DNA from 3 places in the Glaciimonas sp. Gout2 genome. Region 2 is predicted to be linked to each of the others. Evidence: predicted binding sites of a transcription regulator. Region 2 holds the regulator's gene; each other region holds the start of a gene.
The links. Region 2 encodes sigma-54, which starts transcription at its own class of promoters, with help from an activator protein. Its sites were predicted from a motif close to TGGCANGNAANCTGCTTT; they were not measured.
Positions count from the first base shown of each region.

Region 1 (7,499 bases), on a different contig from region 2:
CGACAGTGCCAGTGGGCAATTTTGGATTAAAGAGCTCGGTCATGCAGACTCCTTAGAGGCACTGAATTTTTGTTTTAATTTGACTGCGACGCCAACCATTCCCTGTGGCATAAAGACGGTGACCAGAATGAAGATGAGGCCGAGTACATATAACCAGAGTTCGGGAAATGCGCCCGTGAGCCAGCTCTTCAAACCGTTGACGGTGAAGGCACCGATGATCGGACCGATCAACGATCCACGACCGCCGACCGCTGCCCAGATTACCATTTCGATTGAGTTGGCGGGCGACATTTCGGATGGGTTAATGATGCCGACTTGTGGGACATAGAGCGCACCGGCAATGCCGCATAACACTGCTGAAAGCGTCCAGACAAATAACTTGAACCATAGCGGGTTATAGCCGATGAACATCAGACGTGATTCGGAATCACGGACGGCTTGTAACACGCGTCCGAGGCGGGAGTTGACGATCCAGCGGCACAACACCAATGTGCTTAACAAAAACGCAAAGGTAATCAAAAAGAGCACGGCCTTGGTAGATGGCGCGGTAATCGAATAACCCAGAATCCGTTTGAAGTCGGTGAAGCCATTGTTACCGCCGAAGCCGGTATTATTGCGGAAGAACAGCAACATAAAGGCAAAGGTCATCGCTTGCGTAATGATTGAAAAATAGACGCCTTTGATCCGCGAGCGGAACGCAAAATAGCCGAATACAAACGCTAATACGCCCGGCACCAACACGACCAACGCCATGCAGTACCAGAAGTTGTCAGTCATCGACCAGAACCATGGATAGGTTTTCCAATCCAGAAACACCATAAAATCAGGCAAGTTGCTTTGATAGACGCCGTCGCGGCCAATCGCCCGCATAAGGTACATGCCGTGCGCGTAACCGCCTAGCGCAAAAAATACGCCGTGACCGAGGGATAAAATACCGGCGTAACCCCACACCAGATCCAGCGCCAACGCCGCCATGGCGTAGCACATGAATTTGGCGATAAGGGCGACGGTGTAACTTGAAATATGCAGCGGGTGTCCGTCAGGAAAACTCAGGTTGAGTATCGGGAGCAGGCACAGAATCACGCCGCAAATCCCAATGCCGATCCATGCTGGTCGCGAGAACAGTGATGTTTTTGCAGGCATGACCGGGAATGAGGTTTGCGGTTGCGCCTCAACTTTGGTTATAGAGTCGCCAGACGCCAACGGGGGCGGAATAATGGTAGAGCTTTTCATTCGACACTCCTGCCTTTCAGTGCAAATAAGCCCTGTGGACGTTTTTGAATGAATACAATAATGAATACCAGAATCGCGATTTTGGCCAGCACTGCGCCCGCGACCGGTTCAAGAAATTTATTTACTTCACCCAGACCGATGGCGGCAATCACCGTTCCAGCCAGTTGACCCACGCCGCCGAGGACCACGACCATGAATGAATCGACGATATAACTTTGACCCAGATCTGGACCAACGTTGCCGAGTTGGGAAAGCGCAACGCCGCCCAGCCCAGCGATGCCGCAGCCGAGGCCGAAGGTCATCATGTCGATCTTGTCGGTAGCGACCCCGACGCACGCCGCCATACGACGATTTTGCATGACTGCGCGAACAAATAAGCCAAGGCGGGTTTTGTTCAAAATCAGCCAGACTGCAAATACGACAAACAAGGCGAAAAAGATAATGACAATGCGGTTGTATGACAGAACCAGCGAGCCGAGCACAGTGACACCGCCCGACATCCAGGATGGATTGGCGACCTCGACGTTTTGAGCGCCAAAAATTGTGCGTACGGTTTGCATCAACATCAAGCTAATTCCCCAGGTGCAGAGAAGTGTTTCGAGTGGCCGACCATATAACCAGCGCAGGACCAACCGCTCTAGCGCAATGCCGACGGCAGCAGTGACGATGAATGCGGCTGGCAAGGCCACTAACAAGTATCCATCCAGCGCACCTGGCAGAAACTTGCGAAATAACATCTGAATGACGTAGGTGGTGTAAGCGCCGATCATCAACATTTCGCCGTGCGCCATGTTGATGATGCCCATTAGCCCAAAGGTAATGGCGAGACCCAGCGCGGCTAGCAATAGGACACTGCCGAGAGAGATGCCGTAAAACACTTTTCCGATGAACTCAGTGGTTGCCAACTGGCGATCCAATGCGCCCAGGGTGCGAACCGTTTCAATTCGGATGGATTCATCTGGCTCGATAAAACTGCCATCGGGATTTTTATCCAATAGTCTTTGCAGTGCTGGTTTGATGCTGGCGTTGGTGCTGGTGGCAAGGGTTTTAATTGCCGCTTTGCGCAATGCGGGATCAGTCGCATGCAAGTTGGCGGTGGCGATGACCTGTTGCAAAGTGGCCTGAATGTCAGGATCGCTTTCTTTTTGTAGGGCTTTGTTGATGAGCGGAATCTGGGCCGGATTGGCGTCTTTCAACAAATCGATTGCTGCTGCCATGCGCCGTTTGCTATCTGGAGAGAATAGCTTCAATCCCGATAGCGCACCTTCGACAGCGCCGCGTAGTCGGTTGTTGACACTGATACCTTCTGCATCATCTGGTGTTGCGCCGGATTGATCGGTCGCAGGATTAAACGCCGGGTTGTCAGTCTTCGTGTCGTCGATGATCAGTACATCACCGTTGGGTCGGGAATACAGCGCATCGGTATTAAGCGCATTGAGGATTTTTGCGGCATCTTCGTTAGCGAGTGCTGCAATCTTGTTGACAGCCTCGATACGGACATCCGGATCGTCGCCGGCTAATGATTTTAGGAGTGCTGGATCAACGGCGGCATGTGCTGCCATCGTTTGAATGCAGAGCCAGCCGATGATAAGCGTTTTTTTGAGCCGATTCATTGCATTCTTTTTTGAGTAAGGTAAAGCGTTGTCTGCGGTGACGGACTTGAAGCAAGCCGTCAGAAGCAGTTCATCTCAACAAGAAATGGTGTTGCTAGAGTTTGGTAATGCATCGATACTTTGCTGTATCCTCATTTCCTCATTCGCCGCGCTAAATCTTATGATCATGCGTGGTGAATGAGGCCGTTGACACTTATTGCAATGAGACGATTACAGCTTTTGCTTGCTCTCGTTACCCACGATGTATGGGCTCCAGGGTTGCGCGCGGATAGTGGTCTTGGTCTTGTTGACGACGTTGAACTGACCGTCAGCTTTGATTTCGGCGATCATTACTGGCTTGTGCAGATGGTGATTGGTGGCGTCCATTTCCAATACATAGCCTGACGGCGCATTGAATTTCTGACCGCCCATCGCGGCGATGACTTTATCGGTATCAGTCGATTTCGCTTTTTCTACTGCTTGTTTCCACATGTAGATGCCGACATAGGTCGCTTCCATTGGATCGTTCGTCACGACAGTGCTGGCGTTAGGTAGTTTTTGCGCAACTGCGTAGGCTTTCCATTTTTTAATGAATGCAGCATTGATAGGATTTTTGATCGACTCAAAATAATTCCATGCAGCCAGATGGCCAACCAATGGCTTGGTATCCACGCCGCGCAACTCTTCTTCACCGACTGAGAAAGCAACGACTGGAACGTCAGTAGCTTTCAAGCCCGCATTGCCCAGTTCTTTGTAGAAAGGAACATTGGAGTCGCCGTTGATGGTCGAGATAACGGCAGTCTTGCCGCCTGCTGCAAACTTCTTGATGTTAGCAACGATGGTTTGATAGTCGGAGTGACCGAACGGTGTATACACTTCGTCGATGTCAGTATCTTTGACACCTTTGCTATGCAGGAAGGCACGCAAAATTTTGTTGGTTGTGCGTGGATAGACATAGTCGGTTCCCAGCAGTACAAAGCGTTTAGCTCCGCCGCCTTCTTTTGACATCAGATATTCTGTCGCAGGAATAGCTTGCTGGTTTGGTGCAGCGCCGGTGTAGAAAACGTTTTTCTCTAATTCTTCACCTTCGTATTGGACCGGGTAGAACAACAGGCTGTTGGTTTCTTTGAAAACCGGAAGAACCGATTTACGTGACACTGATGTCCAGCAGCCAAATACTACTGAAACCTTGTCTTGTGAAATCAGTTGACGCGCTTTTTCAGCGAATAGCGGCCAGTTGGAAGCTGGATCGACGACGACCGGCTCCAATTGTTTGCCCATAACACCGCCGTGCGCATTGATTTCTGCGATGGTCATCAGCGCGACATCTTTCAAAGATGTCTCTGAAATTGCCATGGTGCCTGATAGGGAGTGCAGAATACCGACTTTGATGGTGTCGGCGGCAAACGCCGACGGCAGCCAAGATGCTGCGGCGAGTGCGAATGCCCCAAGTGCTGTAGCTTTTAAGACTGTGCGACGTGTCATGTAAATCCCCTTGTTATGTATGGATGAGAGGGCAATCACTATTTGTACTAGCCTCCCACCTGTATTAGCAGGATGCATGCCAATGGCATCACCCTTGGAAATTGCACTGGGGAATCAGTTTTATGACAATAGGGTTATAAGATAGACAGCATTCGAACCGTGGGCCGAAAGTGCGCGTCTTTTGAGTGCGTGTTAGTAAAAGCACAACCTGACTGCGCACTGAGTTAGTGCGGTCGGATTATTTTAGGGCGTGATATTGTTACCACTGCGGCCAGATTGGTGAGCGGAAAACGTGATGAAGTGCTTTGGCGCACGGACTAGCTCCAAAATCCTAACGTAAAAAAACCCGGTTCATAATTTGTGTCACCGGATAGGCGACCAGAGTTTGGAGTACGGGTGGCAGGTCGAGAGGGCGCATCATCATTTTAATAGTCATATCGGCGCGCAGATTGGTGCGCACGGTCGTATTCATCATTGCGCTAATTGTTTTTAAACGTAAGGAGTCGTTGGCGTGTTCTGGTTCGCGGAACTTGAAGACGTGCCGTAAAGCGCATGCACTATCTTCGGTTTTCATTTCAAATGTGCGTCGGCGCAAAGCACCGAAAATATGGCGGCGACTTAAGCCTTCCTTTTGGCGCAAACGGCGAAAATAGCGGAAGAAATGTTTGTAATGATTAACTTCGTCGTTTGCGATCAGCGTTGCTAAATCGCGCATGACAGGCTCATTGGTGCTGCGGGCTAATGCTTGATAGAAAGTGGCAGTGCCAGTTTCGACAACGCAACGGGCGACCATTTCAAGGGCTTTGCTAGGCTCAAGCAGTTCGACCTTGCAATAACGCGAATACTCTTCGAGAAAATCGTTATAGGCAAGTTGCCAGTTGAATTCTGGCCAGACGTGGGCAATGTACGCTTTTAAGGCATTGCCGTGCTGTAGTTCTTCTACTTCCCAATAGTGGGTTAACCAGTCGGCTATTTCTGGATCGTCACCGTAATAAGCAATTAAATTTTGCGTATATAAATCGGAACCGCTTTCTACAAATGAGGCGCAGGCGACGAGATAAAATAGATTTTCGTCCGAACGAACGGCTGGAATATCGATTGTCGAGAATGCCAGGTCGTCAATACGCCAATGCGGGGTTTGCTGATGCTCTGTGGTCGATTCGTCCTCGCTGTGCGTGCTGTGTGTTGTCATGATCGATCTCTCCAAACTAGTTGAGACTGCGGGTGGATAATGAAAACGCATAGATTCTTGCACCACTGCAAGTAGGACGAATAACAATGGATTTGGTTCACTTTCAATAACGTTATCACTCTTACACAGTACACCATCGACACGAGATGCGTAATTTTCGGTCGCATGCTAGGATATTTAGATAAATTTCCGACCAATTCAATGGAGGTAAAAAATGCTCTCAGCTGATAATCAAAATGAAAATATTGACTATCGTGGTTACACCATCGTGCCACTGCCGACGCAAGGCCACGATGATCTTTGGCACGATGGATACCAAATTCTTATTGCTGGCGCTCAGGTTACTAGTAGAAATAATACGGAAAGTGCACATTCGACCCGTGATACGGCGTTCGATAGCAGTGTCGATTTTGCTAAAATTGAGGTTGATAATTTGATTGCGTTGACGGAGTAAACTCAGATTTTAAAAGTTATCAGCGCCATTGATTGGCGTAATGGGGAGCTTGAACTGAGAGTTGTCCTTGAGAACTGTCGATAAAAATCTTACATCAGACGGAGAAGAGCATGCCTGAAGCAGCCTTTTTTGAATCGCAAGCGGGCAGTATTGGGCACCGCGCGCCAACACCCGTCCCGGCGGAAGAGCCACCATTGCCAGGACCGGGACCCGTCCCTAGCCCTGAAGAGGATCCGGTACCAGATCATAATCCGAGCAATTTCTAGATATTTGGCTTTAAAAGTATCTGGACCGGCATAGACAAATTGCGGAGCGCTGGTTTTGAGTCGGTTTAGCGCTCTACAGCGCAGAAGAGCCGCATAAAACTTAGTTAGTTTTATGCGCTTTACCCAATTTCTTCTCAAGACGGCTTTGAAGGCGCTCAAAGCAAATGCTTAAACACCAATACATCACCGCGGCTGCAAGATATAAGGGCAGTGGACGAAAGGTCACGGCGATGACTTCTTTAGTTGCCAGCATCAGTTCCGTGACGGTGATGACCGACACTAAGGACGTGTCCTTTATTAAACTGATGAGTGTATTGCTCATCGAAGGCACGGCAATCCTGATGGCCTGAGGAACGACGATATAGCGCAGTGTCTGCCAATATGTCAAACCGATGCTGTAACTGGCCGACCATTGACCTTTATCCACACCAATAATAGCGCCCCGAAGGCTTTCGGACAGATAGGCTGATGAATTGAGACTTAATGCAAGGATACCGGCAGTCAAGGGAGAAAAATTGATGCCAACGCTTGGCAGGCCATAATAAATCACAAAAATCTGCACCAGCAAGGGCGTGCCGCGTAGCAAGCTGATATAGACGGTGGCAGGCCATTGACACAGGCGCGACGGCAAAATGCGCGCAACCGCCAGCGGAAAACCGAGTAGAAGACCGCCTAGCATTGATGCCACCGCAAATATCAGGGTGTAGCCCACGCCTTTTATCAAGGTCGGCAGTGCAAGCTGCAACAATTCCAGTAATTCCATAATGTCTTTGTGAAAAAATATCCCCGCACGACAATTCGGGCGGGGATAGTTGCGCTGATAAGACGCTCATTTTAAAACAGCTAAGCCGTGAATGGTTTGTTAATGCATTGCATTAATGGCATCCATCTGATGCATCCTTAGATTATCGCCGAAAAAATCTCTTTGGCTTACAAATGATACGTCGCAAATGCTATCACTTTGCAGTCGGCGGTTTGCTGACATCGATACCGAACCATTTCATCGACACTTGTTTAAAACTGCCATCCTTCAGGATGTCTTCAATGGCTTTGTCAAGAGCAGCCTGAAATTTTGGGTTGCCTTTTTGGAACGGAATACCAATTTTATCGACTGCGCCAATTGGTGCACCGGCTTTTAACGGTAGCTTGGTATTTTTTAACAAATAGCCAACCAACAAGCTGTCATTCAAGGCTGCATCAATTCGACCGCTTGCCAGATCTGATAAATATTCTGGCGAGCCTGGATACGTTTTGACATCAATACCTGGGACACTTTT
Region 1 covers NZ_JASJXA010000038.1:18,167-25,665, reverse strand. Annotated here, with positions in the region: gene urtD (urea ABC transporter ATP-binding protein UrtD) at 1-43, opposite strand, end outside; gene urtC (urea ABC transporter permease subunit UrtC) at 40-1,143, opposite strand; gene urtB (urea ABC transporter permease subunit UrtB) at 1,230-2,846, opposite strand; gene urtA (urea ABC transporter substrate-binding protein) at 3,057-4,310, opposite strand; gene QN379_RS19240 (ferritin-like domain-containing protein) at 4,642-5,502, opposite strand; gene QN379_RS19235 (hypothetical protein) at 5,717-5,956, shown strand; gene QN379_RS19230 (hypothetical protein) at 6,067-6,222, shown strand; gene QN379_RS19225 (amino acid ABC transporter permease) at 6,323-6,985, opposite strand; gene QN379_RS19220 (cystine ABC transporter substrate-binding protein) at 7,179-7,499, opposite strand, start outside.
Region 1: the regulator sigma-54 is predicted to act here: its motif matches at 4,375-4,392, upstream of urtA (urea ABC transporter substrate-binding protein).

Region 2 (7,499 bases):
AAAGGCTGGATAAAAAGCGCAAAAGCTGAGATACACTTGTTTATTGGTAATCGGATTTTCAGCGAAACGCTTCTCTGAGTTTTACTACGATAAGTTAGCGTATTGAAATGGCAACTCCGAATCCGACTAATAAGATACGAAACAGGTTCCGAAACGGCTTAGTGGTGAAATGGTACGGTGTACATGAAAGGCAATATTATTCTGGTCGGCCTGATGGGATCAGGCAAGACCACGGTTGGTCGTGCTTTGGCGAGAAAACTAAACAAACTTTTTATCGATTCGGACCATGAGATTGAGGCGCGTACTGGCGCTTCAATTCCATTGATTTTTGAGATTGAAGGCGAGCCGAGTTTTCGTCAGCGCGAAGCAGAAGTCATCCGCGATCTGACTGCACGTCAAAATATCGTGTTGGCAACGGGTGGGGGCGCGATCTTAAATCCGGACAACCGGGCTTTGTTAAAGAGTTGTGGTACTGTCATTTATTTGCGCGCCAGTGTGCATCATATTTTGCAGCGTACAGGCCGTGATAAAAATCGTCCTTTATTGCAAACAGCTGATCCTCGCAGACGGCTAGAGGAGTTGTCGCGCCAGCGCGATCCACTCTATCGGGAAATTGCCGATATCATCATTGATACGGGCCGTCCTAACGTACAATTTTTGGTTCATAGCATTTTGTCTCAGCTTGATATGACGCGTGTCAACGTCGATGAGCATGTCGGGCTAATGAACAATAACGCAACGGATCTGACTGCTACAAACGCGGTATCCTCAAGCGACCATCTTTCTACCAATTTTTCTATGAATCAACAAAATACTTTGAATGCATCTCCATACGCAGCAACTTCTACTTTATCCGTCAGCTTGCAAGTTGAGTTAGGTGAGCGTAGTTATCCGATAGAGATCGGACAGCGGTTGTTGTTGGATGGTGAATTGATCGCCCGACTGGTCAAGGGCAAGCAGGTTGCTATTGTCACCAATACTGTAGTCGCCCCGCTGTATCTGGATGTGTTGCGTTCATCGCTCCTTTCGGCAGGCAAGTCGGTTGTTGAAATCATTCTGCCAGATGGTGAAGAAGAGAAAAACTGGACCAATCTGATGGTGATTTTCGATCGCTTATTGAGTGAAAAGTGTGATCGTAAGACAACATTGGTTGCACTGGGCGGTGGCGTTATTGGGGATCTGACTGGCTATGCGGCGTCAGCTTATATGCGTGGCGTGCCGTTTGTGCAAATTCCTACTACTTTGCTGGCGCAGGTTGATTCATCCGTTGGTGGCAAAACCGGCATAAATCATCCGCTTGGCAAGAATATGATCGGTGCTTTTTACCAACCTCAGGCGGTACTTGCGGATATCACAACACTGCAAACATTGCCGAAGCGCGAATTATCTGCCGGTTTGGCGGAAGTTATTAAATACGGCGCGGTAATTGACGCCGCATTTTTCGATTGGCTCGAGGCGAATATTGGCAAATTGATGGCGCGCGATAGCGCAGCGCTGGCTTACGCTATCCAGCGCTCATGCGAAATCAAAGCTGATGTGGTACGACAGGATGAGCGCGAAGGTGGTTTGCGAGCGATTTTGAATTTTGGACATACTTTTGGTCACGCTATCGAATCCGGTCTGGGTTATGGCGTATGGTTGCATGGCGAAGCGGTCGGCTGTGGCATGATCATGGCGGCTGAATTATCACACCGTCTGGGTTATATCGATGCCGTTGCACGTGATCGCGTGAGCGCGTTAGTGCGGGCGGCGGGCTTACCAACTGCCGCGCCGAATCTTGGTGCAGGGCGCTGGCTTGAGTTGATGCAGGTCGATAAGAAAAACGAAGATGGTCAAATCAAATTCATTTTAATGAATCAACTGGGTGGATCATTGGTTAGCACGGTGCCACAGGAACCACTATTGGCGACGATACAACAATTATCGACTGTGCCGGTTAACCCATCAATTAATCCGTCCGTTAATCCCCCTAAATCCATCGCTTAATAACCCGCTTAGCGCCGTCCCATGACAAATCAAGAAGCGTCTCTTGCACCGTATGCTGCACATTCAGCGACATCACGGGGACGCTTGTTTGACGAAATTGCGCCCAACACCCGCACTGAGTTTCAACGTGATCGTGACCGCATTGTCCATTGCACAGCCTTTCGTCGGCTAGAATATAAAACGCAGGTATTCGTTAATCACGAAGGTGATCTATTTCGTACCCGGCTGACGCATAGTATTGAGGTTGCTCAAATCGCCCGCTCTATCGCCCGCAATCTGCAACTGAACGAAGATCTGGTGGAGGCGATTTCGTTAGCGCACGATCTTGGTCACACGCCTTTTGGGCATGCTGGACAAGATGCCCTAAACGCCTGTATGAATAACTTCGGTGGCTTCGAGCACAACCTGCAAAGTCTGCGACTGGTCGACAAACTGGAGCAACGATACGGCGCATTCGACGGTTTGAATTTGATGTTTGAAACGCGCGAAGGTATTTTGAAGCACTGTTCAGTGGCTAACGCCAAAAGATTGGGCGATATTGGTCATCGCTTCCTCCAGCGCAAACAGCCCAGCCTGGAAGCGCAGGTTGCCAATCTTGCGGATGAAATTGCCTATAACAATCACGATATTGACGACGGCTTAAGGTCGGGACTGCTGACACTTGACCAGATGATGCAAATTGATTTTTTTGCACGTCATAATCGCGAGGTCGAAACGACTTTTCCCGGACTACGTGGACGCCGTGCGATCAACGAAACTGTGCGCCGCATGATTAATGCCTTGATCAACGATTTAATCAATACATCGCGTGAACGCATTAAGGCTGCTGCACCGCAGACGGTCGATGACGTGCGGGATGCGGCGCCACTGATTGCTTTCTCGGACCCAATGGCGCGTGAGGCCATTGCACTGAAACAGTTCTTGCGTGAAAATCTTTATCGCCATTATCTAGTCAATCGGATGACCAGCAAGGCCAGGCGGATCGTGGTGGAGTTATTTGACTGCTTTGTTAATGAACCGGCTTTGCTGCCGCCGGATTATCAGTTAATACAAGCTGTTACGCAGCAAGGGCTCCCTGATCCACAGGTTGATAGTGTCCAATTGCAAGCGCGTCAAGTCGCCGATTACATCGCGGGGATGACCGATCGTTATGCAATACGTGAACATCGCCGGTTGTTTCTGGTCGATGATGGACATTTATAATCTCCTTTGTTGAATCGCGTTACGTCATTGCGTGATGGCGCAGCAGATATCAATGCGATGATACATAGCAATATACGTTTTGATATCTGAACGTCTTATCGTACTTTCTGTCAATACATGTCGTCGCGTTATTCTCATACGAACATAAAAATGCACCGCTGTTTTTATTGAGTTGGATCAATGGCTGCATTGACAGGATGATCGGCGAAGTGATCAGCTGATGTTTCTTATATATTTTTGCGCGTGTTTTTGTTTGCTTTTTCGTCTTTATAAAAGGGACTTTACATGAAATTTATCTTTCAACCGGCATTACGTTTAGGTCTGGTGATCTCTTTAGTCTCTACCGCCGCGATGGCATTTTCTTTGGCGGATTTGAGCAATCAGGATGCCAACTCAGGACTGAAGGCGGCGCTCAATAAAGGCGCGGACGTTGCAGTTGCCAAGCTGGGCGTCGAAAACGGATTTTTAAATAACGATAAAGTAAAAATCGGATTGCCAGGGATGCTAGAGAAAGCACGACCGCTGCTTAAAATGACAGGGAAGGGCCAACAACTGGATGATCTGGTCGTGTCGATGAATCATGCCGCAGAGTCTGCCGTGCCATTGGCGAAGCCGTTGCTCCTGAATGCGGTGAAATCCATGTCGGTCACGGATGCGAAGAATATTCTGAGTGGCGGCGACACATCGGTAACCGATTTTTTCAGAGAGAAAACTGCCACCCCGTTAGGAGAAAAATTTCTCCCGATAGTAAAGAAAATCACCGACCGTAACGGTGTATCCACACAATACAATTCGACGATGGGATTGGTCAGTAAAACGGGTCTTGTGCCAGGTCAGGCGGCGACTGTTGAAGGCTATGTCACGCAGCGCACCTTGGATGGCTTGTTTTACATGATAGGGGAAGAGGAAAAAGCGATTCGACGTGATCCGATCGGTGCTGGCAGTGCAATTATCGGAAAAGTTTTTGGCGCATTAAAGCAATAGGCTGCGGCATACCATCGTCATGGTATTTTTGATGTGGACCGAATTGGGAAAGTTACGGGTCTGGCGACTTTATGAAAACTCTTTTGAGAGTGACGTTATAAAGCTTCTTGCTTAGTTATTTGTTTTGGCCGCTGTTTGAGGTGTACCCGGTTGCGTTCGAGACATTCGAGACATTCGGCGATGCCTCCGAACACTGCTAAACGATGCAAAGTGTTACGAACATATTCGGGCAGGGCGTGTGTAAGTTATATAATTTTAAAATGACAAAGGGCGCATTAACTGCGCCCTTGCTCATTTGTCAGTATAGTATTTTTCAATTTATTTATTGAGCAATACTTACGTTGACCGCATTAGAGAACCCCGTCCATCACGTTGCTGCGATGGGCAAATCCTCAGGTAGATGCTTGATTGCCGAATGTTGATGATTCTGCAATTTGTCCTTATATTTAATCACTTGTCGATCGAGTTTGTCGATTAACAAATCGATGGCGGCGTAAAGGTCATGCGCAATGCTCTCGGCATGCAGGTCTTTGCCTTTAACGCGCAGATTAATTTCGGCTTTTTGACGCTTTTCTTTCTCTGTGATTTTGTCTACCGTCAGGATCACACTAATATCTATGACCTGATCGAAGTGGCGCTTGATACGCTCCAATTTGCTTAGCACGTGTTCGCGAATGGCGGGAGTTACGTCGAGGTGATGCCCACTAATTGTGAAATTCATACAGCGCTCCTATCAAGTGTGTCGTTGGCGGTTCGGACCTGGACGATTAATTCAGTGTTGAATCACCAATTTATTCATCAACCATAAATCAATCAGTCAGAACACAGCGACGTTTGTGCAAACAAGCAAACAGCTATAAAGATTTACGCAAATTGACCGGCGGAATTCGTAAAGCTTCGCGATATTTTGCGACGGTGCGACGGGCCACTACCATACCTTGTTCCGCGAGCATGTCGGCAATCTTGCTGTCAGAGAAAGGACTTTTAGAATCTTCCGCTCCTATCAGTTGTTTGATTAACGCCCGTATCGCCGTTGAGGAAGCCTCTCCACCTGCCTCTGTAGCAACATGGCTGCCAAAGAAATACTTTAATTCGAACATCCCGTGTGGGGTGAGCATGTATTTCTGAGTAGTTACACGTGAGATAGTACTCTCGTGTAATCCTAGTGTATCAGCTATTTCGCGCAACACAAGAGGTCGCATAGCAACCGCCCCATGTGAGAAAAAATTCCGTTGACGCTCAACAATTGCCTGCGCTACACGCAGTATGGTATCGAAGCGCTGACGCATATTTTTGATCAGCCACTTTGCCTCCTGTAGCTGCGAGTTAAGTGATCCCTCGCTCTTGCCCTGCTTGAGAATGTTGGCATAAAGAGCATTAACTCGAAGCCTTGGCATAACGTCATTGTTGAGCATTACCTGCCAACCATTTTTTGTTTTTCTGACAATTACATCTGGTACGACATAATCTGACGCACCGCCAGCAAAGGTCGCGCCGGGATGAGGATTACATTTTTTGATAATAATTTGTGCCTCGCGCAAATCTTCATCATCACACTCCAGCGCTTTTTTGATTTTATTAAAATCGCGCTGGGCAAATAAGGTCAGATAACCTTCAACGATTGTTAGTGCCAGTCGGCGTGTGACGAACGCTACTTTGGGAAATGCTTTGATTTGCAATGCGAGGCATTCTGACGCGTTGCGTGCTCCGACACCATTTGGGTCGAAGCTTTGGACCATCTTCAAGGCCATCGACAATTCTTCGATCTCGATATCAAGTTGCTCTGGAAGACGTGCAAAAATATCGTCTAGTGATTCCTCCAGGTAGCCGTTTTCATCAAGCGCATCAATGATCAACTCGATCAATGCACGGTCGCGTTGCTGATCAACAGCTTCACGCATTTGTTTGAGCAAATGTTCGCGCAACGTCGATTCGCAGGCTTCTAATTGTGGTCGTGAATCCTCATCATCTGGGGCTTTGGAGGTTCGGGAAACGTCGTCAAAGCTCCATTCGCTGTCAGTATTGCCGTTCTCTTGATTGTTTTCGCCAGACTCAGGGGCTTCACCACCGCCCTCGGGCTCTGTAGGCGAGCTGCTTACTTCGCTGTCACCAGGTGGCGCATCCATTGTTGAGGCGCTGGTACTGATCGCCCCGTCGGCGAGTAATCGCACTGAATTATCCAAAGGATCGTCTAGACGTTCCAGTAACGGATTATCCGAAAGGATGTGTTCGAGTTCCTGATGTAACTCCAACGTAGACAACTGCAACAATCGAATCGATTGCTGCAGTTGCGGGGTTAGCGCCAGATGCTGCGAGGTACGGAGTTGAAGAGATTGTTTCATGGGCGCTAGGGAATCCGTTGAATCCGTTACATGCGGAAATGTTCACCCAGATAAACTCGTCGCACAGATTCATTGGCGATGATGTCGTCTGGACTGCCGCTGGCTAGCACGCTACCTTGGTTGATGATGTATGCCCGGTCACAAATGCCGAGCGTTTCGCGCACATTATGGTCGGTGATCAAGACACCGATGCCGCGCTCTTTAAGGAACCTGACGATACGTTGAATTTCGATAACGGCGATAGGATCAATACCGGCGAACGGCTCATCAAGAAGCACGAAGCGCGGATTAGTGGCTAAAGCGCGGGCGATTTCGACACGTCGTCGTTCACCACCGGATAAAGATAACGCCTGATTTTCTCGCAATTTCTCAATTTGCAATTCTTGCAGCAGCGAATCGAGTTTGTCCGAGATCTCATCTTTAGTCAGTGCGTTGCCGTTTGGCCGCTGCAACTCAAGTACCGCACGAATATTGTCTTCGACCGTTAGCTTGCGAAAAACAGAGGCCTCTTGCGGCAGATAAGACAGACCAAGCACCGCGCGTTGATGAATCGGTAAACGCGAGATGTCAACGCCATCTAAATCAATTGTTCCACCATCCGATGGCACCAGACCGACGATCATATAGAACGAAGTCGTTTTTCCAGCGCCGTTAGGACCAAGCAAGCCGACGACCTCGCCGTTATTTACTTTCAAAGAGACATCGCGGACTACTTGGCGCGCGCCATAACTTTTTTGCAGCCCTTTAACGATCAAGGTGCTTAAATTTGTAGAGGTCATCTTATTTACTCTTCGGCTGGATGACTGCTTTGATGCGGCCCGCGCCAGGTTGACTATTGCCGGAAACATTGTTACTGACCGAGTAGAACTCCACGCGACTATCGTAAGAGATGAATTCGCCGTTTACAACATCGGTGACTTTGGTCCCTTGCAGACGTCGCATTTGCGCTTTCGAAAATAATTTAACGATTTCAGTTTTATCGTC
Region 2 covers NZ_JASJXA010000004.1:120,333-127,831, forward strand. Annotated here, with positions in the region: gene aroKB (bifunctional shikimate kinase/3-dehydroquinate synthase AroKB) at 184-1,986, shown strand; gene QN379_RS05155 (deoxyguanosinetriphosphate triphosphohydrolase) at 2,008-3,189, shown strand; gene QN379_RS05160 (DUF4197 domain-containing protein) at 3,475-4,173, shown strand; gene hpf (ribosome hibernation-promoting factor, HPF/YfiA family) at 4,541-4,894, opposite strand; gene QN379_RS05170 (RNA polymerase factor sigma-54) at 5,028-6,515, opposite strand; gene lptB (LPS export ABC transporter ATP-binding protein) at 6,542-7,294, opposite strand; gene lptA (lipopolysaccharide transport periplasmic protein LptA) at 7,296-7,499, opposite strand, start outside.

Region 3 (7,499 bases), on a different contig from region 2:
GTATTCGCGTAACTCTTTCAGGTGACGCTCGGGCAGTTCCAGTTCGAGCAACTGCGCAGCACCCCGAATGCCACCGAGAGGATTTTTAATTTCATGCGCCAGATTGCGAATTAATTCCTTATTCACCTGACTTTGATCGAACAGCCGTTCTTCTCTTTCTAATCTGAGTTGTTGAACATTTTCTCGTAACTCGATCAGAACAGGTGTGGCGGGATTGTCGAGTACCTTCGCGATGGTATCGACCCAAAGCGGTTCGCGACCAATGCGGTCCAAAATCAAATCCTGCCGCAGATCGTCAAACTGATGCGCGACCGCCTTCTCAAAGACAGCAGCCAGCTGGCCGCCATTTAAAAATAGATCACTCAGCTTTTGTTGCTTGAGTGCCTTAACCGAACTTTCGAGTAAACTTTCTGCGGTAGGATTGGCATAGACAATACGTCCTTCTCTGTCCAGCAATAGAACCGCCGAGGCCAGTAGTTCAAGCCCTTCAGTTGCTGTCGGTACTGCAGTTTTAGTTGTCATTCAAAAATCTCTTTAATATAAACAAACTATGAGAATGCACTTTACACCTCAACGTCCTCTTAAATGAGTGGAACTTAGTGCAGGCTGCCGCGCAGTATCTATAACAAAAAAATAAAGCCGCATACGCGGCCTTATTCCAAGCAAAGTTAATACCAAGTGCTACATGCAATAGCGCACTATCTTTATTTTAAATTCGAAAGCTCGCGGTTAAGCGCTTCAATATTTTTTTGAGTGCGCGCCAAATCATCTTTCATCGATGCTACCCGATCCTGGTATTTCGCATAGTTGCGCTCATTGCCCTGACGTTCCGGCACACCGTTGTTGTACACTTTTTCAATATCTGCGAGCTTCTGCTGTTCTGTCTTTAATTCGTCCTGCAGAATCTGACGGCGGTCATTGTCACGCGTTTTTTGAGTCCCACCGTCGACTTTAGGAAAGTCTGGCGGCGTCACTGGCGACGACTTATTCGCCGCGTTTGATCCAACTGCTGGACGCGGTGATGACGCTACTGACAACGGTGGTAAATCCACCTTTTTGCAGCCTTTGGTATCACCTGTATTTTTATATTCCCTGGTGCCTTGCGCATCGACACAAAGATAGATATTACTTTGGGCCATGGCAGCCCCACCGATTGCGCTCATGGCAGCAACGATCAGAATTCCCGGAATGAGGTGCTTCATAGACTCTCTTCGCAATTCAATGAAGACGTTAGTTTAAGTCAAACCAGACTGTCGTGACTACCTGCTAAGTAGTTGCTAGGTAATTACTTGGTATTCTATCGTGCCAGAATGACTATTAAAACGATGTCCAATAGTATAAAAGGACCGGAAAAGATGATTTTTCCGGTCCTTTTTTTTGATCAAAATATCGCTTAAAAAATATGACGAATTAAAACAATATTTTAAATCGCTATCTATCGATACAAATTCGAAACAAATCCGTTATAAATTCATTACGAACTCGTAACGAATTACACCGAATAATACATGTCAAACTCAATCGGATGCGTCGCCATGCGGAAGCGCTGTACTTCTTGCATCTTCAACTCTAGATAAGCATCGATCATGCTGTCGCTGAAAACACCACCGCGGGTCAAGAATTCACGATCCTTGTCTAGCGCTTCCAATGCTTCTTCCAATGACGCGCAGACAGTTGGGATCAACTTGTCTTCTTCTGGCGGCAAATGGTAGAGATCTTTCGATGCTGCTTCGCCCGGATGGATTTTGTTTTGCACGCCGTCCAGACCAGCCATCAGCAACGCAGCAAAACACAGGTACGGGTTAGCCAGTGGATCAGGGAAACGTGTTTCGATCCGACGTCCTTTTGGATTCGACACGTGTGGAATACGGATAGAAGCAGAACGGTTTTTAGCTGAATAAGCCAGTTTGACCGGCGCTTCGTAGCCTGGGACCAGACGCTTGTACGAGTTAGTACCCGGATTGGTAATCGCGTTCAATGCCTTGGCATGCTTGATGATACCGCCTATGTAATACAGTGCGAATTCAGACAAACCAGCATAACCGTCGCCTGCGAACAGGTTGACGCCGTCTTTCCAGACCGATTGGTGAACGTGCATACCGGAGCCGTTATCGCCAACGATAGGCTTAGGCATAAAAGTCGCTGTTTTGCCGTAGGTATGGGCCACGTTCCAGACCACATATTTCAGATTCTGGGTCCAGTCAGCACGCTCAACCAGCGTCGAGAACCGGGTACCGATTTCGTTCTGACCAGCGCCTGCAACTTCGTGGTGATGTACTTCAACCGGGATACCCAGAGATTCCAGAATCAAACACATTTCCGAACGCATGTCCTGGAAGCTGTCGACTGGTGGGACTGGGAAGTAACCACCCTTTACGGTAGGACGGTGACCTGTATTGCCGTTTGGCAGGTCCGCGCTCGAACTCCATGATGCTTCTTCGGAACCGATCTTGACGAAGGAACCCGACATGTCGGCGCCCCAACGAACATTATCAAAAATGAAAAATTCCGGCTCTGGACCGAAATAGGCAGTGTCGCCCAGACCGGACGATTTCAAGTACGCTTCAGCGCGCTTGGCGATCGAACGCGGGTCACGATCATAACCTTTACCATCGGCTGGCTCGATTACGTCACATTGCATGAACAATGTGGTTTCTTCCATGAACGGATCGATGTTGGCGGTATTAGGATCAGGAATCAGAATCATGTCTGATGCTTCAATACCCTTCCAGCCAGCAATCGAAGAACCGTCAAAAGCATGACCGGACTCAAATTTGTCCATATCAAAATGGGAAACAGGGACAGTTACGTGCTGCTCCTTGCCTTTGGTATCAGCGAAGCGAAAATCAACGAACTTTACTTCGTTGTCTTTCACCATCTTCAAGACTTCTGCGGCCGTCATTGCCATGTGGAGCTCCTAATTTCAGAAAGTACTGCGAATGTTTTAAATGGACTTGCAAATTTGGGTATTCAATATGTGCATAAATGTCCTGCCTGCCTCACTCATGCAAGCAACACATAAGCGAAACAAGAGAATATCAATACAACAAGAAAACGATACAACTGAATTCAACGGAGAATGATAGCAGAATCCATGCCACCGTCGGGTGGAACGCGATTCGTTATTCATTCATCATATTTGCTAGTTTGGAGGCTTATTTGTAAAAAAATAACGCCAGCTATCGATACGCAATCAATTTAGATGCTTCATTCAGGGGCAATATCAAATTTACGCACCAAAATAAAGCTCTTGAATTCAAGCGGAATTATTGCGCACCAATTTAGTGCAATAAAGATCGATCCTTTTCGGACACTCTTTTTCAATCATATAATGGTTATGTATCTTTACTATTCGACCATTTTATTCGGAGACACAACATGCCAGGCACCGCGAAGTTGTTAGAAATCGGCCGCACCCGTGGTCAAGCCGGAAACTTACCGTATGCAGGCGCTTTTACGCCAGCCGAGACCTATGCGTTGTTAACAGCTAGTCCCGATACAATTTTAGTCGACGTTCGGACCAATGCAGAAAGGGATTGGATTGGTCGGGTGACGATCAACGAGAAACAACACGCCGCTGTGCAATGGACGCAATATCCGGGCGGTACGCCAAACCCCGACTTTTTAAATCAATTAGCATTATTTGCCAATAAACAAACAACGCTAGTCTTCCTGTGCCGATCGGGCGTACGCTCGCGTCACGCAGCAACGCTAGCGACTGAAAACGGCTACGTCGCTTGCTTTGATATTCTCGAAGGATTTGAAGGCGATAAAGACGCCGCAGGACATCGGAAAACTGTGGGTGGATGGTGCAAGGCCGACTTGCCTTGGATGGGGGCATGAACAAATGCTACGCATTCCTGATAAATAAAATGCATAGAGTGTGAGCCCAACAAGGAAAGATGCACCGAAATCAATATCGTCCGCTGTCAGTCTGGCGGACGATATTGATTTGGTCTAACTTCAATGCCAGAAGCGATGTTAAAACATACCAATCGCACAATTGCAATGAAAAACCCTAAGTAGAATACTGCGCAATGCTAAGCAAAAAATGCGAAGAAACATCAGCAGATGTTAATTTAATCCCGCCTCAAATGCCCTGCAGGATTGACCGCATAACGCTGAAATACGTTACTTCCCTTTATCTTTTTCATCAACTGTTTGCTTCGGATTCATCTTCATATTTTTACTAGAAGCGTCGCCTCCCGATCTGGCAACCCGCGCTTGAACAAGAGGATCGTCGAAGCGATTCATCATTGAATTATCAGTGCCCGGAATAGGGATCATCACCACTTGTTGCCCTGATGCATCCATCATAGGCGCTGCTGGTGCAGGTGTTTGTGCATAAGCAGTAGTGGCGCAGGCAGCGATAGCTGAGACAGTCAATAGATTGCGTAACGTTAGCATATGAGAACTCCTTCAAAAAGGTTGATTACCATGGTGATTGCCAGCTTAATTGCTGGCGTAAATACCATGGCAAATACCGCGTTCGAAAAACGGCGGCACGATGTACACAGAATTAAAAATCCGCGTTAGCAAGCAAATTCGCCGTTCGTATGCAGAAATGCAAAACAGGCTCCTGATAGACCGTCCCTCAAAAATAAAAGTTCAATGCTTATTTGAAAAGTGATGTTAAACGCCAATGAAAAGCGGCAATCTACGGACCCTGTTTTTGCAGCCCAAACCATTTACTTTTACCCCACTTTTGCCCCATACATGGTTTGTGTTTTAGTTCTTTTAAAACGTTAACGATGTCATTGCAACCCGTGCTGCGGCCAAATCCCAGGCGGCATGGCCAACGGTTTTAAATACAGGCAATGTATCCGTTTGTAACGAGCGTTGTCGTAATACTTGCGGCAATTCAACGACCGCAGACCAATCAATTTTGGCCTGTAGCAAATCACCGGCTTCATGCTTCGCACCTGCCAGATAATCGACAATAATAGTGCGCTCATGCAATAACTCGGCAGGAAACTCAACCATGTCCGGTTTAAACGCGCCCACGCCAACAGCTAACGTATCTGCCGAAATATGCTTTGGAATAACCGCTGACCGTGACGTCGTCAACGCGATCACTACATCCGTCAACGGCAGCGCATTATCCAGCGTATCGGCGGCAATCGGATGCACTGAAACTTGCCGATAACGTTGCCTTAATGCATCGCAAAATGCTTGGGTTTTAGCCGTGTCGCGGGCAGCAATCCAAAACGTGCGTACGCCAAAATACTCCGCGAGTGCGTCAGCGTGCGCTGCCGCCTGAACACCTGTCCCAATCAATAATGCGGTCTCCGGTTTACGCGGTAATAACGTTTGAATACCTAGCAGCGTAACCGCCGCCGTGCGGCGCGCCGATACCACCGGACCGTCAAGTAGCGCCAGACGGCGCCCGGTCCCTGTTTCAAAAACCACCACTTCACCTTGGATAGCAGGAAGCTGATGATGGCTATTATTCGCGTGAACGGTAATCAATTTTGTGACACTGATATCTGCACCAATCGCCGGCATGCACAGCAACACACTAGCCTTATCGATCTCGACGACCATGCGCTCTGGTGCGTTGATCTGACCATCATATAACTGTTTTGCAGCTAATGCGATTGCGGGAACCAAAGCCTTGTACGGCAACGCTGCTGCGGTTTGTTGCGAATTGAGAATATGCATATTTTGGTCGCCTTTAAAACTGCGTTTAGGAATTGCCGTTAGCGTAAAAAGAAACCCTCTGGGAATGGATCTGATTCTTCCAACACCCATTGATTGAAGCTCATGATATGCGCATCACCGGTTACCTCTGTCATTACCGCATCAAAATCAGCAACCTTGGTTGTGCCAACAACACGCACACTAAAACAGCTACCAACGATACTTTCGTTGATCAGCGGTTGGTCCAGTGAAAGTTTTCCTCTCAAAAACAATTGGGCAGCACGGCCCGAGGTACCGGTTCCGGTTGGCGAACGGTCGACCTCACGATCTGCAAAAATACACACATTTGCCTGATCAGCCGTTGGATTGTTTGGCGCGCCGTCGACGATCGTGCCGTACAGTGTATTCAGTCCTGTTTCGATGGGATGCTGAATGTTGATTTTGGCTTTTACCGCCGCCTTGGTTTCTGCACCGAGCTGAATTAACGTGCGGACTTGTTCTGGCCGGATCTGGACATTCGCCTGATCTGCGTTGATGTAGTAGTAGAAAGCGCCACCGAACACGACATCACCGATAATTTTTCCAAAACTGGGGGTATCAACTTCGATATCGCGTTGATAAATGAATGCCGGAACGTTACGAAAAGTGACGCTGCCTGCGCGCGTTCCATCCCATTCAACCTGTGCTTCAATAAATCCCGCTGGCGTGTCAAAACCAATGCGCGTCAACGGAATCGTGCGCTCGACATGGTTCAATTCCACCAATACCTTTCCGAGCGCAATAATGCCGTGACCGCACATGTCGCTATAACCTTCATTGTGGATAAAAATTACGCCGAAGTCGGCCTCAGCTGTCACTGCGGGCAACAGATACGCACCGTACATGTCAGCATGGCCGCGCGGCTCGTTCATGAGGAATTGACGCACGTTGTCACGGTTTTTTTGCAGCCATGCGCGACGTGCCAATATAGTCTCGCCCGGCACCGGCGATAGTCCCGAAATCACGATGCGCAATGGCTCACCGCCGGTATGCGCGTCAACTGTGTGTATGGTGCGTGTGTAACTCAACATGATGCTGTTCCTTGAAAAACCGTTTTTACATTTCAAAAATGACGCTTCAAAAATGTAAGCTTCAAAATTTAAGCTTTAAAAACAAAAATGTCGTCCCCGTAAAAACGGCGACGACATTTTAAATTACCCGGCAACACCAATCCTGGTGCGCCATATCACCGCTGATTAATAACTTGTCAGCGCGACGGGCAAGCCATCCTTAAACCGGAATACGGTCACCGGCGATTGTTTCAAATCGTGATTCGCGTCAAACTCATACAAACCCGCAACACCTTTGTATTTGATCTTGCCTAACGCCGCGATATATTGCTTTGGCTCAACCGAATTGGCTTCTTTCATTGCCTGCGCCACGACCATCATGCCGTCGTAAAACGACGCTGCATAGGTTTCAGCAGGACGGCTGAAACGTTTTTGGTAATCAGCGGCAAACGTCTTTCCTGCAGCCAATTTATCGAGCATCGCGCCACCTTGGGTGCAATACACCTGATCGCCCACAGCATCGCCGCCCAGACGGCCCATTTCTGGCGCGCAAATACCATCGCCGCCCAGCAACTTAGTATTTAATCCTAGTTGCTTCATCTGACGTGTCATTGGACCGCCTTGTGGCGAGTATCCGCCGTAGAAAATCGCGTCAGGTTTTTTCGCTTTGATCGAGGTCAGTATCGCGGTGAAATCAGTCGCTTTGTCGTTGGTGAAGTCAGTGCTGACGACTTTGATACCATTGGCCTTGGCAACTTTAGCAAACTCTTCAGCCAGACCTTGGCCATAAGCTGTACGATCATCAATGAT
Region 3 covers NZ_JASJXA010000003.1:25,155-32,653, reverse strand. Annotated here, with positions in the region: gene glnL (nitrogen regulation protein NR(II)) at 1-522, opposite strand, end outside; gene QN379_RS03830 (DUF4124 domain-containing protein) at 705-1,202, opposite strand; gene glnA (type I glutamate--ammonia ligase) at 1,493-2,908, opposite strand; gene QN379_RS03820 (rhodanese-like domain-containing protein) at 3,379-3,843, shown strand; gene QN379_RS03815 (hypothetical protein) at 4,132-4,407, opposite strand; gene QN379_RS03810 (delta(1)-pyrroline-2-carboxylate reductase family protein) at 4,738-5,661, opposite strand; gene lhpH (trans-3-hydroxy-L-proline dehydratase) at 5,700-6,710, opposite strand; gene QN379_RS03800 (branched-chain amino acid ABC transporter substrate-binding protein) at 6,876-7,499, opposite strand, start outside.
Region 3: the regulator sigma-54 is predicted to act here: its motif matches at 3,083-3,100, upstream of glnA (type I glutamate--ammonia ligase).